2 regions of the Siminovitchia sp. FSL H7-0308 genome follow, and region 1 is predicted to be linked to the other one. Evidence: predicted binding sites of a transcription regulator. Region 1 holds the regulator's gene; the other holds the start of a gene.
What was found. The regulator Rex, encoded in region 1, represses fermentation and respiration genes when NADH is low (regulators of the CRP and FNR family bind a similar motif). The targets are predictions, from matches to a motif close to TTGTGAAATATTTCACAA.
Positions count from the first base shown of each region.

Region 1 (7,880 bases):
TATTTTTAGGGCAGGGGAAGGAAAACATAAACGCGCTGTTTGAAACAATCGTCCATTAAGAGTAAAATAGAAATTATCGTTCGATATATATGAAGGAGATTTACTATTTTCATGAAGAAATCATATCTTTTGATTGTCCTCACTTTTATCGTTATGCAGTTGTCCTCTTATATTGGAGTACCGCTCTTTTTCCAAATAGGTACGAAGGTGCTTCATATTGATCCGGAGCAAATGAAAGTGAATGCGGTTGGTTATTGGATTCTGTTCTCTTTTAGTGTTGGACTTGCCCTTGTTCTTTTTCTTTTGAGAAAAAATGAGAAGTATACAAAAATAGAGAAGGACCAGCCGCTCCCCGTCGGACAATCTTTTACTTGGGCAATTATCGGTATTTTTATGGCCTTCTTTGCCCAGATTTCCGCAGGTTTGGTAGAGAAGGCGATTGGCATCAACCCGGGATCAGAGAATACACAGCAAATTTTACAATTGATCGAGTTATTTCCGGCAATCGTCATCATCAGTTCCATTATTGGGCCCATTTTAGAAGAGATCGTATTTCGAAAAGTCATATTCGGAAGCTTGTACGACCGCTTCCCTTTCTGGGTAGCCGCTTTACTGAGTTCCGTCATTTTTGCACTGGCCCATTTCGAGCCTGTTCACATTATTTTATATGCTACCATGGGATTCGTATTTGCCTTTTTATACGTTATGACGAAAAGAATTATCGTTCCTATCATCGCACATGTCTCGATGAACACGATCGTTGTCATACTTCAGTTATTCCTTGTCGATAAGCTGGAGAAATATATAGAAAAAACAGCACAATTTGTATGGTGGATAGGAGGGTTCTTTTCATGAGGTCACCATTATTTTCAGGTACTTTATATATCGTCTTGGGGTTTGTTTTTACATTTTTTGCTGTCCAGCAAGTGGATAAGAACGGCTTTGGTTTTATGGTTTATTTGCTGATAATTTTAGCCACACTGGATTTTGGAGCGGGGCTGCGTCTCATTATGCTCCACTTTCGGTTAAAAAAGGATCAGAAATAGGATGTATATAGTAACAAAGCCTGCTAGTACAGCGCTGGCCGCATAGCAAGCTCCCGTGTTGCCTTTTGCTGAAATGCAGTGCTGGAACTTCCTGCCTACAGGTTACGCCAAAGCCTCTTGATCAGTTTGTACGAGGACTTCCTGGATAAAAAACAACATCTATTAAAAAAAACAGAGACATCGGTTTTTCGAAGTGCCCCTGCCATCGACAGCAAGCATTTCATTACCAAATGTCTCTTTTCTGTTTTATAAAGAAGACGCAAGACGCTTATTTTTCTTTACTATTTCGATAAATTCATAAAGCTGTTTTTTCGTACGTAAAAGGCTTTCTTCATCAATGATTGGGTTTTTCTGTTCCCTGTTAATTTGGCTATCGAGAAAATAAAGTCCTTGAAGACTTTTTCCTTTTAAAGAAGCAATGAGCGGTTTCAATGAGAATTCAATCGCCAATAAATGGCCCGGGCTGCCCCCGGTCATGAGCGGCAATACCGGAATATTTTTAAACACATCTTGAGGCAAAAGATCGAACAATGTTTTTAAAACTCCCGAATAAGCCGCTTTATAAACCGGTGATCCGACAATCACCCCCGCCGCCTCTTGAATAACAAGTGACACTTTTTGAATGGCAGGGCTATGAACATTTCCGTAAACCAAGTCCTCCGGCGGAATATCTTTTACTGAAACATGTTTTATTGAAAAATGTTCCCTCTCCAGCAATCTGCCTAGATAATCCAGAATCTTTCCAGATCTGGAAAATTCAGATGGACTTCCTGAAATAATGACAATATCACTCATTTTATTTTCCTCCCTTTAAGTGAAAACGATTTTAATTAACTGTATGAGCATGTTCTTCTCAACCCAAACGGATTAAACTTGCTACATTTTTTTAATTGGCCACCGGTTTTATATCCAACAAATATTATGTATCATTCACCAACCAATCAAATCCCTTCCATGAATGATTTTTCTTCCTTTACAGTCGTATGGAGCGCAAAATCCCAAAACTCTTAGTTCTTCCACATCCTTTTTATGAAAGAACTGAGGAGTCACCCTTCTTCTCTGCATTTGCTATTTTCTCGCTACCATTTTAGGCAACGGTACAAAAAAAGCACCCTCCCAATGCATGATCATTGAGAAGATGCCTTTAGTTGTCTAATCGGCAGCCTGTTTTCATTTGTTTGCTTTCATCATCGGGACTTTCCTTTGTTTCCTTTGCATGTTGTAACGCTTTTTTTCAGTCGTATCAATTTGGGTGATTTCTCCATCGTGCACTGTAATGACCAATGAACCATATTCCATCTTTTTCAAGGCCGAAACAATGTCTTCAATCGCATTTTCCTCCACTTTTGCCATCTTCATCCCCCCATTAAAAAAACCTCTTCTACAAAATAAGAAGAGGTTTGCTTTAAACGTCATTTGTTCTCTTCTTATCTTTCAAGCTTACAAACAGCCTGCTGGAATTGGCACAGTACCTTGACGGTCTGTTGCCGAGGCTTCAAAGGGCCAGTCCCTCCACCTCTCTGGATAAGAAATTACCTATTATTCAGTTGAAACGTCATTTATAAACGTATTTATATACTATCCCACTATAAATTATCTGTCAAGGATGAATTTTTCATCTTATAGCATTAACCCACTTGTTTTATGGGCTATAGATTAAAAAAGCACCGGAAATATCGGATGCTTTTTTAATCTTCATCACTCTCTGCTGCGGAAGCCTGCGCTTTTTTATAACCCACCTTTGAAATCCAGATGCTGATCTCATACAAAATGAGTAATGGAACGGTCACCATCATATGCGAGATTAAATCCGGAGGCGTAATGAACGCTGCGATAACCAGCAAAATAAAGTACGCATATTTTCTGATCTGTACCAAAAACATCGGCGTAACGATGCCCAACCTTGTTAAAAACAAAATGACGACCGGAAGCTGAAACAAAACTCCAAACGGTACGGTTATCTGAAAAAGAAATTGAAAATATTCATTAATGCCAATTGTTGTCTGTATCTCCATATTGCTCGATAACCCAAGCATGAACCGTATCACAAATGGAAACAAAATAAAATAAGAAAAAAGGACACCTGCTAAAAATAAAAAAACTGAAACCGGTATATAGCTGAGCGTTGCCTTCCGTTCCTTTTCCAAAAGACCCGGACTGATAAAGGCCCAGAGCTGATACAAAATAACGGGGGATGTTAAAATAAACGCCAGAACAAACGTCATTTGCAGAAACACTTTAAACGGATCCGTCACACGGAACGCATTCATCGTAATGTCCTGGGCAGCGCTTGCATGCTGAATCAGCTTAATAAGAGGCTGTGATATAAAAAAGCTGGCAATGACAGCCAACACAAAGAAAACGACTATAATGACCAGCCGTTTTCGCAATTCCTCTATATGATCGATGATCGACATATTGTTTTGACTCATGATTTGTTCATCCTATCACTTATCGCTGTCTTTTTTCGTCTCTTTTTCATCATCGTCTGCCAAACCTTTCGTCGCGTTCTTAAATTCACGCAACGTGTTGCCCGCAGCCTTACCAAGTTCCGGCAACTTCTTTGGTCCGAAGATCAATATAGCAACAAGTGCGATTACAAGTAAACTGCCTACACCTGCACTCACTGCGGCCACCTCCTATCTATAGTTTTATTTTAATGGAAACCCGTCCAATTAGCCATTGAAAAATCATTTATGGTTGTGAATTTTCCGTGTCATCGAGAGGATAATGTTTCAAAAAGTAAACGAGCGACTGCAACTCCACCGCTAGATCGATATGATGAACACGGATCGACTCCGGCACATTCAGCCTTGCAGGGGTAAAATTCAGTATTCCCTTTACACCGGTATGTTTAATCCGGTCAGTGATGGCTTGGGCGGCACTTGCCGGCACAGTTAAAATAATGACGGCCACTTCCTCTTTGCTCAATCTTTCTTCAAGTTCGGACAAAGCATAAATCGGTACATTGCTGATCTTTTTCCCGATTTTGTTTTTGTCGACATCGAAAGCCATTTCAATTTTTGTATTGTTGTTTTTTAAGAAATTATAATTTAAAAAAGCTGTGCCTAAATTTCCTACACCAATTAAAGCGACTTTCGTCACCTCATCTTGGTCAAGTGTCTTGCGAAAAAATGACAGCAAGTAATTTACATTATACCCATATCCTTTTTTTCCAAGCGCGCCAAAATAAGAAAAGTCCCGCCGAATGGTAGCGGAGTCCACTTTCACCGCTTCACTTAATTCGGCCGAAGATACGCGCTGTTTTCCTGATGCATGTAAATTTTTCAAAAACCTGTAGTATAGCGGAAGCCTCTTTGCAGTAGCCTGTGGTATTTTTAACGTTTCCCCGTTCATATTCAATCCTCCATGCCAAAAAGAAAAAAGCGCTGCAATTTACCCGTTTGCGGAATGAATGTCCTGCAACTGATAAACCTATTCCATTTCACGGCGATAATCGCTACTGGATACCCCGCCTGTTTTTTCTATTAGATAGGTTGGACCTATGATCATTCCCTTGTCTACGGCTTTGCACATATCGTATATAGTGAGTGCTGCTGCCGAAACAGCAGTTAATGCTTCCATCTCTACTCCTGTATTACCGACAGTTTTTACTTCAGCAGTAATTTCCAGGATTTTATGATTCTCGGATCCTTCCATCCAGTCAAAGGAAATATTAACTCCTTTTATCGGGATCGGATGGCACATCGGGATTATTTCCCATGTTTTTTTCGCGGCCATGATCCCGGCTACTTGCGCCACAGCCAAAACATCGCCCTTTTTTATTTGCTGATTCGTAATTAACTCATAAATATGGTCGTTCACTTCAATACTGGAGCGGGCAGCAGCAGTGCGGACTGTTTCCGGCTTTCCGCTGACATCCACCATCTGTGCCCTGCCTTCATTGTTAAAATGCGTCAATTTTTCCACGGCCAAACACCTCCTTATCATTCTACACTATTTCGTGTATACTGTCTGTTTTTGCCACCTAAAAAATCAATTGTCAAATATAGTCAACATGCGATACACTGTCTATGACTAGGGGTGGAAATTATGCTATTATTGCAAGTTCAACAGCTTTCAAAGTATTTTGGGGCTGATTTGGTACTTTCAAATATAAAATTGGAAATTCGCGAAGGTGACCGGGCAGCTCTTGTCGGCAGGAATGGAGCCGGAAAGTCTACCTTGTTAAAGATCATCGCTGGAGAACTTTCACATGATTCCGGCCAAGTAGTCAAACCGAAAGATGTAACAATTGGTTATTTGGAGCAACATACAGGCTTGGAATCAGAATTAACGATTTGGGAAGAAATGCTTTCCGTATTCAGCGAAGTACGAAACATGGAAAAAGAGCTTCGAAAAATCGAGCAGAAGCTTTCCGATCCGGCGAATTACGAACGTGAAGGTGCCTATGAACGTCTATTGAGTGAATATGACAGGCTTCAAGAGCAGTTTAAAAAAATCGGCGGTTATCAATATGAATCAGATATACGTTCTGTCCTGCACGGCTTCCAATTTTTCGAAGAAGACTATGATAAAAATATCGCCAGGCTGAGTGGCGGACAAAAAACGCGCCTGGCGCTTGCAAAATTGTTGTTGTCCAAGCCGGACTTGCTGATTTTGGATGAGCCAACAAACCATCTTGATATTGAAACCATGGCCTGGTTAGAAAAATATTTGCAAAATTATCCGGGAGCCCTTCTCATCGTTTCCCATGACCGTTACTTTCTCGACCAAATCGTTTCTTTAGTATATGAGCTGTCCCGCCATGAAATGGCGGTCTATCATGGAAATTACAGTAAGTATCTCGAGCAAAAAGCCGAGAGATTTGAACAGGAAATGAAACTGTATGAAAAACAGCAAGGTGAAATTTCCAAACTGCAAGACTTTATACAGCGTAACCTCGCAAGAGCGTCAACGACTAAACGAGCGCAAAGCAGACGCCGCAAATTAGAAAAAATGAATATCATGGATCGTCCCGAAGGCGACACAAAATCCGCTTCTTTTTCATTCACAATTGAGAAACAAAGCGGAAATGACGTGTTATCCGTTTCAGAGGCGAGCATTGGCTACAATGGACAGACATTGGCCAACCATATCAATATGAGACTTACCCGCGGCGACAGTGCCGCCCTTGTCGGGCCAAACGGGATTGGCAAATCTACGTTGTTAAAGTCGATCATAAAAAAAATCCCCTTCCTATCCGGGGAGATTCGATATGGAGCAAATGTTCAATTCGGATATTATGATCAGGAACAGGCCAACTTGTCAACCAACCGAACTGTTTTACAAGAATTATGGGATCGCTATCCGCTAATGAAGGAAAAAGAAGTCAGATCCGTATTGGGCAATTTTTTGTTTACCCAAGATGATGTATTAAAAACCGTTTCGTCATTGAGCGGGGGAGAAAAAGCGCGGCTCACCCTCGCCATTCTCATGCTTCAAAAGGCGAACGTCCTCATTCTTGATGAACCGACGAACCACTTGGACTTGGATAGCAAGGAAGTGCTGGAAAACGCGCTTGTGGATTACCCGGGAACCATTTTATTCGTTTCCCATGACCGATATTTTATCAACAGGATTGCTACGAAAGTGATCGAACTATCCACAGAAGGAACAAAAGAATTTCTGGGCGACTATGATTATTATGTGAATAAAAAGACGGAAATGGCGGAGCTGGCACAACTGCAACAGCCGGAATCAAAGAACACACAAGTAGACAGTAAACATTCATACGAGCAGGAAAAAGAAAAAAGAAAACGCGAACGGCAACTCAAAAGGCGGATCGCTGAAATGGAAGAATTGGTGGACCAATTGGAAGCGGAACTGGACATAAAAGAGCAGTTGTTAACAGATCCCGCTGTGTTCAATGACCACGAACGAACTCTTGAAATTCATCAAGAAATGGAAAGAATTCAAAGCGAAATGGATGAATTGCTGGAAGAATGGACGAGGCTTTCAGAAACACTTACGGAATATGACATACCGTAACAAAAAATCATGTATTATCCCGATGGGTACTCCGTCGGGGATTTTTTTACCCACAATCTTGTCCACATTTTAAACGTTTACAACATAAGTTATAAACAAACCTATACACATTATCCACACTATATTCGCTTAATCATCCACAAAATGTCGTTTTCAAGCTTGCATATGATCAAGTTATCCACAAAAAAGACTCCGTTCCAACCGGAGCCCTTACTTTTCTATATCCAAACCGGGGTGCGCATTCATATCAAGTGCACCTCTTATTCCAACTTCAAATAAGACAGTTCCTGCCGCCGCAATCATAGCGGCATTATCTGTACATAAATACAGGGGAGGAATAACGAGATCTACATGTTCTATTCGCTCAAAAGCGGATTCAAGTGATTTACGCAGCCCTTTATTTGCGGCTACCCCTCCGGCCAAAAGTACTTGTTTTACGCCCAATTCTTTAGCAGCCCTGATCGTTTTTTCCGTCAACACTTCCACTACGCTTGCTTGAAAACTCGCCGCCAAATTTTCTGGAGATATTTTTTCCCCGCGCTGTTCCGCATTGTGGAGCGTGTTGATAACTGCGGATTTAAGACCGCTAAAACTGAAGTCATAAGAATCCTCTTCCAACCATGCTCTTGGAAGATCAATAGTCGCCGTCCCCTCTTGGGCAAGTCTGTCGATATGCGGTCCGCCGGGATATGGCAAATTCAATGTCCGCGCGACTTTGTCATATGCTTCTCCAGCAGCATCGTCCCGCGTTTCACCAATTACTTTAAATGAACCGTGCTTTTCCATATACACAAGTTCCGTATGGCCTCCTGAAACGACTAGCGACAACAAAGGAAACGTAAA
Region 1 is NZ_CP150282.1:3,473,141-3,481,020, forward strand. It holds gene MHB50_RS16390 (type II CAAX endopeptidase family protein) at 112-855, shown strand; gene MHB50_RS16395 (YdiK family protein) at 852-1,046, shown strand; gene ssuE (NADPH-dependent FMN reductase) at 1,293-1,841, opposite strand; gene MHB50_RS16405 (YezD family protein) at 2,217-2,399, opposite strand; SAM riboswitch class I at 2,471-2,577, opposite strand; gene tatC (twin-arginine translocase subunit TatC) at 2,735-3,478, opposite strand; gene MHB50_RS16415 (twin-arginine translocase TatA/TatE family subunit) at 3,494-3,673, opposite strand; gene MHB50_RS16420 (redox-sensing transcriptional repressor Rex) at 3,741-4,403, opposite strand; gene moaC (cyclic pyranopterin monophosphate synthase MoaC) at 4,482-4,976, opposite strand; gene MHB50_RS16430 (ABC-F family ATP-binding cassette domain-containing protein) at 5,100-7,037, shown strand; gene tsaD (tRNA (adenosine(37)-N6)-threonylcarbamoyltransferase complex transferase subunit TsaD) at 7,248-7,880, opposite strand, start outside.

Region 2 (7,880 bases), 2.2 Mb from region 1:
GAATCCATTGCAGTCACACTTCGCATTCATCCTATCAATTCGCTAAGCTATGAATCTACAGCACCTTATTTTAAATAATGTGATATTTTTATTTGGCATTTCTTCAAATCAACGCCCCTTTCCATTTTTTCAGTGAAAGGGGTTCCTTCACTTCGGAAAAATACGATTTGTTAATCTATCTATTAAAATACTTCTGATACACATGACACATTGTCAATTCTTAAATGGTCTTAGGGCAAAAAGAATCACAAAATATTTGACAAAAATGTGAACAAGTTGAATAATACATTGTAGAGGGGAGATGTAGAAAATGGAATCTGCATATAAAATACTAAATGCCGTAAAGTATATTGGCAGTACCATCCTTTTACTCGGAATGGGCATTTTCTTGTACGGCTTTTTTGTAAGCGATACCAGCGCGATGATCGGCATAGGCATCGGCACAGTCATGGGAGCTATTTTTATCTTTCTAATAGGTGTATTTTTTGTGGCAACTGAAGAAATGGAGAGCAAAACAGATAAAGGTGTCAGGCTTTCTCCTAAACAAAAGGAGCGCCCGGTGGACACTCCTTTTGAAACGGGATTTACATATCCCAGATCAATATTAACAATGTACCGAAGATCGTAACCAAAGCGATGGCAAAGGCATAATAGATGTTCGTAAGAATCGATCCTTTGTCTTTCGTTTCACCAGCATGCATAAATACAATGAGCTGGACAGCGGCTTGCACGAATGCCGTCACTAATAAGATCGTCATTCCAGCCGCAAACGAAAGGTCAAAGAAGTAAACAGTAAGCGCAATGGCTGTGAGCACCAATGAAAATACAAATCCTGCAACTTGTTTGCGCGGGAATAATTCGCTCATGTTACATCATTCCTTTCAAGTAGACAAAGCTGAAAATAAAAATCCACACGACATCCAGAAAATGCCAGTAAAGAGAAAAGATGAACGCTTTATTGGCTGTTTTTGGTGTAAGTCCTTGTTTCTTTACTTGCAGAATGATGAATAGTCCCCAGAATAAACCAAGTGTTACGTGGGCGCCATGTGTTCCTAAAGTTGTTAATAGGATGGCCGTGAACGCACTTGTTTGTAATCCCGCTCCAACATCGACGTAATGGACGAATTCATAAATTTCAACGCCTAAGAAAGTGAGACCGAGAAGCAACGTGACCGCAAAGAAGGCCAGCATTGCTTTTTTATTGCCAATACGCATCGCATGAACGCCAAGACCAATGGTAAAACTGCTCGTCAAAAGCACGAGTGTTTCAATGAGCACCGGCGTTATTTCAAATATCTCCGCGCCGGCAGGCCCATTTCCTGTCCGGTCGACTAATGTGAAATAAGAGGCGAAAAGTGTTGCAAAAAGCATGATTTCGGCCCCGATAAAAATCCAGAACCCTAGTATATTCAGTTGATTTTGATCTGTGCTATATTCAAGCGGCAGCGAGTGATCTACATTCATCAGCTAGCACCTCGCAACTTTTTTTCAGTTTCTTCCACTTCTTCAACAGAAATGTAATAACCGTCGTCTTTCTCGAATGAACGGTAAGCCATACAAGCCAAAATCCCGATGGTTGTAATAATAGCCGGAATCCACATGCTGAACACCAAGGAGAATCCCCATAAGAAGAATATGCAACTCATGATAAACGGGCCTCCGGTGTTATTTGGCATATGAATTTTTTCAATTTTATCTTTAAATAGCTTTCGGTCTTTTTTCTTATGATCCCAAAACGCCTCAACGGAATGAACTTGCGGTATCGTCGCAAAATTATACGCCGGGACCGGACTGTGTGTTGCCCATTCAAGGGTGCGCGCATCCCAAGGATCGGAGCTAATATCTCTTGAAGCATAGCGCGTGCTGTAATAAACATTGTACACAATCAAAGCAAAACCAATTGCGAGCCCAATCGCACCGATGAAAGAGATCAGATTAAGCGGCCCAAATCCGGTTGCTTCTGAATAAGTGTACATCCTTCGTGCCTGCCCATCCAAACCGGTGAAGAACATCGGGAAAAAGGTGACATTAAAACTGATGGCGATAAACCAGAACGCCCATTTTCCGATTCTTTCATTCAACATAAAACCAAACATTTTGGGCCACCAGTAAGTGAGGCCGGCCAGCATCGCGAATACAACACCAGGAATAATCGTATAGTGAAAGTGTGCGACTAAAAACATCGTATTATGGTATTGATAGTCGGCACTCGCCATGCCAAGCATAACTCCTGTAACCCCGCCGATCGTAAAGATCGGAATGAAACCTACTGCATAAAGCATGGGAACAGTAAATTCAATCTTCCCTTTCCACATTGTCAAAATCCAGTTGAAAATCTTGATTCCGGTCGGAATCGCGATCGCCATTGTGGTAATGGAGAAAATACTATTCGTAAGCGGGCCTTGCCCCATCGTAAAGAAGTGGTGCGTCCACACTAAGAATGAGAAAAACGAAATGATCACGATCGAACCAACCATTGATTTATAACCGTAGAGGTTACGCCGGGCAAATGTAGAAATAACCTCACTATATACACCAAATGCCGGTAAAATTAAAATATATACTTCCGGATGCCCCCAAACCCAGAACAGGTTTGCCCAAAGCATATCCATCCCGCCATTTGTCGTTGTAAAGAAATTTGAACCAAACAGCCGATCCATTGTTCCGAATAGGAGCGCAATAGTCAATACTGGGAAAGCAAAAACGACAATGACGTTCGTAATGAAAGCGGTCCATGTAAACATTGGCATTTTCATAAGCGTCATGCCAGGTGCTCTCATTTTTAAGATCGTCACAATAAAGTTAATCCCAGAGATTAATGTGCCGATCCCGGCAATTTGAATCGCCAGCATATAATAATTTGTGCCGACTGATTGACTGAAATCATTACCTGCGAGCGGAAAATAAGATGTCCAACCCGAATCAGGAGAACCACCAACAACAAAAGAAATATTAAACAGCATCGCGCCCATGAAGTATAGCCAAAAGCTTAAAGCATTTAAGCGCGGGAACGCGACGTCACGCGCGCCTATTTGCAGTGGAACAACGAAGTTCATCAGGGCATATATAAATGGCATCGCCATAAAGATAATCATCACTACCCCATGAGTGGTGAAAATTTCATTATAATGCTGCGCATCCAACAATGTATTTTCAGGTGCGGACGTTTGTGCCCGCATCATAATCGCATCTACGCCTCCGCGAAACATCATCAGCAAAGCGGAGATTAAATACATAATGCCAATCCGTTTATGGTCAACGGTTGTCAACCATTCCCGCCATAAATAACCCCATTTCTTAAAATAGGTTAAACCAGCGACAATTGCGATAACTGTTAACCCGATGGCTACCATCGATGCATAAATGGCTGGACTTGGATGAGGAATGGCAAAACGTTCAAGATAATCCATCCTTTAGGACTCCTTCCTGGTAAGTTATCAGCCTTGGAAACAACCAATCATTCATGTTGAAGCTACTATTGATGCTTGCTCGTTTTATCATGTTCTTCATTGGCTCCATGATGATGTCCACTATGTTCTCCCTCCGGAGGAGGCAAAAATCCCAGGTGTGTGCCACTGAATGTTAATTGTCCTAAATGGCCCGGTTCTAACAACTGGTCAAATTTTTCTTCCGTAAGAGGTTCAGCCGTTGCTTTCACTTCTTGAACCCAATCGTCAAACTCTTTTTCCGGCATTGCTTTTACGAGAAACGTATTTTCAGCAAATCCTTTGCCGCTAAAGTTTGCATTCCTTCCCATATACTCACCGGGCTCATCAGCAGCCAAATGTAATGTGGTTACCATGTCAGCCATTGCATACTTTTGTCCGCCAAGCTGCGGAATCCAAAAACTTGTAATGGGGCCATATGAATACAATTTAAACTCCAATCGACGGTCTGTCGGGATGTACAAATAGTTAACCGTTTCGATATCTTCTTCCGGATAACTAAAATGCCATTTCCAATTAGAAGACGAAGCGTAAACAACCAAAGGTTCTTGTTCTTCATACTTTTTCGGTGGTGCCTCAACTGCGTATGTGGACTTCACCGTAATAACTGAAAGGAAAATAATGATTATAACCGGAATTCCAACGATAATGGATTCCACCACCGGATTTCCTTCAATATGCGGAGGTTCATAATTCTCATCCTGTTTTGAAGCCCGGTATTTTACAATCATTATGATCAAAAGGACGAAAACGGCTATCACAATGATGGCCATCATCGCAATCGATATCCAAATGACGTTTGCTGTCGTTTCTGCTTGAGGACCTTTCGGATCCAATACCATTACTGGTTCGCAACCCGCCAACACTGCTAGAATCGCGATGGCCACACATAAAAAAGCCCATTTCATTTTCATGCAGGAAACTCCTTTCTTTCGATTAAAAAGGGTGATTGTAAATAACAATCGTTTTTTGTATTTAATTTACAAATATCTTATTATCATGATCGTTTAAAAACAATCGATTGTGACATATGTCACAAAATGTCCTTGAATCAAAAAAGAGATCAGTAACAAAATGTTCAAAGAAACGGAAGAAGCAGGAAAAAAGAAGATTTAAATGAGTAGCGTTTTTTTAAAATCTATAGTATTTTTGAAGTTTGGGGGGTAAATAAAACTGGCCATCATACTGTACGTAAACGCGGGAACATAAAAGATATGAAGAGTAAATACGATTTCTTCCCAGTATATATGACAAAAAATAATTTGACTTAGAACATAAAAAGAGCAACCACCCTTTTAATCTTTCACTGCGGATGATTGCTTCTAATATTTGTCTTTTCTATCGTTTTTCTTGTCCTTCCATCTTTTCAATATTTGGCAAAGTCCCTTATTTCAATTTCGAATTCCACAACGATATTTCTCTACACGTTCAAGTAAACTTCCCTCTCCCACATGGCCAAATTCCTTGAAATGAAGAGCCAGGTGTTGAGAGACTAGTAAGATATTCTTTTTCCCCACCAAGAAGTTTTCGCTGAAAATTGACATTATGGATGGGTATCATCACTCATATTGTCTCCACAGTTTTCAATCCCAAAATGCATATCACTCCATGACGGAACCTCACAGCTTCAATTCAAAAATCTTGCGGGGTCTTCCCCGGTTTCCGGGCTGCTCTTCCCCTTTCACTGATGCCAACTTGGCTTTTTGGAGCTCTGATAATACCCTTCTTGCATTTCTTTCAGAATATCCGAGCCATTCCGAAATATCCTTGGCCGTAACTAAGTTCGTTTGATGTATTTTACTTAAGGAGGCCAATTTGGAAAGAGTGGTTGAACTTAAGCTTATTTTTGTCTCCTTATTTTTTGCTACATGCCGATGGGAAAATGGAAGAGGCGTATCGTCTTTGTTCCAAATGACCACATCCTTATTTTCATTAACGGTCGCAATTGAAGAGGTCGTTTTTTCTTTAAGATGTTTTAAAGCAAGCCGGGTATTCGTATCAGCCTGTAAGTTCGTCAATCCGTAGCCAATGCCAATATGAACATCCAATTGACTTTGGGCTTTAATTTGAGGCAAGAGCGATTGCAATGGATGATTCTTTTGAAATAATTCTAATTGACCTTTTGTCGTATATACAAAAAACAGTCCATCACCTATTTTCACATATGAACCTTGTACGCTTTGAGTAAAATCCAACAGGATGTTCTCTAATGCCAACTCTTTTCTTTTGTCATCGAATGAAGCTTGATCGGTCAGAGATGAGGTTTCCGCTTCAATAATCTTAATACTCATTACCGCAAACAGCGCCTTTTTATAAATCGCGGACTGTGCTCTTTCTTTTAAAAAATGCAACACTTGCTCGATAATTAATTCCGAAGGAGTCACCCTGTAACAGGGAACTTCTTCCGCTTTTAACATTTCATATACATCCTGTAAACAAGTTAAAGCCGCTTCTATCTCTCCCTTTCGGTACAGCTCCAGATGTTCCGCCATTATCTCTTCAGAAGGGTAATATTTATCATACTTGATCGGAAGGAGTGTTAAATTGTCCAGATCATATTTATAGTGGATGTATGTAATTTCTTGAGGTTGGATAGTATCAAGACTGTATTTTTTTGCGTTTTTTTCACTAACCGCCTTTAGCAGTGTACCCAGGAGGCTAGGACCATAAATCGGAGGATAAATGGCTTGATCTTCATTTAAAAGGTTGTTTTCAAGAGCAAAATAATACGGTACACGGCCCGAAAAAAGCCACTGGCTGATCATGCCTTCATTTTTTTGAATGATATCATGTACTTCAACCCGGTTTTTATAGGGAAATAGTTTGACATTGATATTGGACATATTCTTTGCTACGTTTCCGATTAAATGTACAGAATCCGTTGGACCCACAACACCAATCCATACTTTCATTTTGAAATAACTCCTTCAATCCTCTATTCCCTGCCTTCCGCCATCTATTTTTTTGCAATAATAGCGGTAGTATTCAGATACGATGAAACAGCCATGATAAAATGGAAATTATTTTTCGGGACGGCTGATGCCAGTTTTCCGGGGAATGAACGAAAAACCGGCATTTCATGTAGCTGCAAGATTCACCTCGGTCAAAAGCCGAAAAATAACTCTTTCATTTTTTCGAGCGAAGCATTCAGATTCATTGTTCACGGTAATCACTAACATGAAACCGCTTTTCTAGTTGATCCTTTATCCTAGTATAAACCTTTTCCTATAACGAGTCACCACCACCCAAGGCCCTTTTGCCGATATAACAAAAATCACTCGAGCTTATTTGTCATATTTTTGTTGTGCATTTGGTTTTCTTCCCCGGGTATAGTAGATTCATTTTCTCGTTACAGAGAATCAATTACATTTTCCAGTCATGCCGTTCAGGCCTCCTACGACTTCCAGCCAGTTAAGTGTGATCGCAAAAAGTGAAGAACTTCTTGATAATATATAGTCAGGTTTTTACGGTGATAAAATTCATGACCTTCATTTTCAAAAAAAAGAGAATGGATATTTTTCTTATCTTTTAAGCGCTCCAGCATGTTGATCGATTCGTTTATTGATACCCGAATATCATTTTTCCCATGAAAAATATAAAGTGGCTTGTTGAGCTTTTCAGCATTGGTTAATGGGGCTATTGAATGAAAGAAAGCTTTCAGCTCATCTGCGTCTCCATACTCCGCTTCCCGCATTTTCCGGCGCCAATGGGCGGTATGCTGAAAAAATTGATTTAAGTCCGACATTCCAACTACATCGATGCCTGCCGCACATAGCTCTGGATACTGAGTAAGGATGGAAAGCACCATGTATCCGCCGTAACTTTCTCCCATAATAGCGATTCTATCCTGATCTATTTCAGGATTCGATTTTAAATGCTGTATAAGTGCTGCAACATCTTTCATTGCATCCGTTCGACGTTGTTTGTCGTCCAAATGGATATACGATTTTCCATACCCATTACTTCCACGGATATTAGGTACAATCACATCAAAACCGAATTGGACAAGCGATTGAAATAGCGGTGAAAACTCAGCCACTGCCTGAAATTCTGTCCCTCCATGAATAAAAACAATAGCCGGGCGCTTTGTTTTTCCATGAGACTTTGAATAATGAAAATAAGGTATTTCTAACTGATCAAAACTTTTAAAGGAGCATTCAACCGGCCGAACAAGCAACCCCTTTAATGGTGCTGACTTCGTCATGTTCGTTTGTTGTGCCAGCTTTTCTTTCGGGATTGAATAGCTCCAGATTTCACCAGGGTGTGTTGGGCCATCACAGACAAAAGCGAATTCATCATTATTTAACCATATTAGTGAACTGATCGTTCCATAAGGGATCGAATCAATCTGCTTTTTTGTCCCTTCACTCTCAGCAAAAAGGAAAAGCCTGGACACCCCATTTTCATTGGTCACAAAGGCCAGCTTTTCTCCAT
Region 2 is NZ_CP150282.1:1,310,791-1,318,670, reverse strand. It holds gene MHB50_RS06170 (hypothetical protein) at 311-628, shown strand; gene qoxD (cytochrome aa3 quinol oxidase subunit IV) at 585-866, opposite strand; gene qoxC (cytochrome aa3 quinol oxidase subunit III) at 868-1,464, opposite strand; gene qoxB (cytochrome aa3 quinol oxidase subunit I) at 1,464-3,410, opposite strand; gene qoxA (cytochrome aa3 quinol oxidase subunit II) at 3,476-4,360, opposite strand; gene MHB50_RS06145 (hypothetical protein) at 5,066-6,358, opposite strand; gene MHB50_RS06140 (alpha/beta fold hydrolase) at 6,841-7,880, opposite strand, start outside.
Region 2: qoxA (cytochrome aa3 quinol oxidase subunit II) is a predicted target of Rex. The motif match lies at 4,468-4,485, and genes of this name have one in related genera.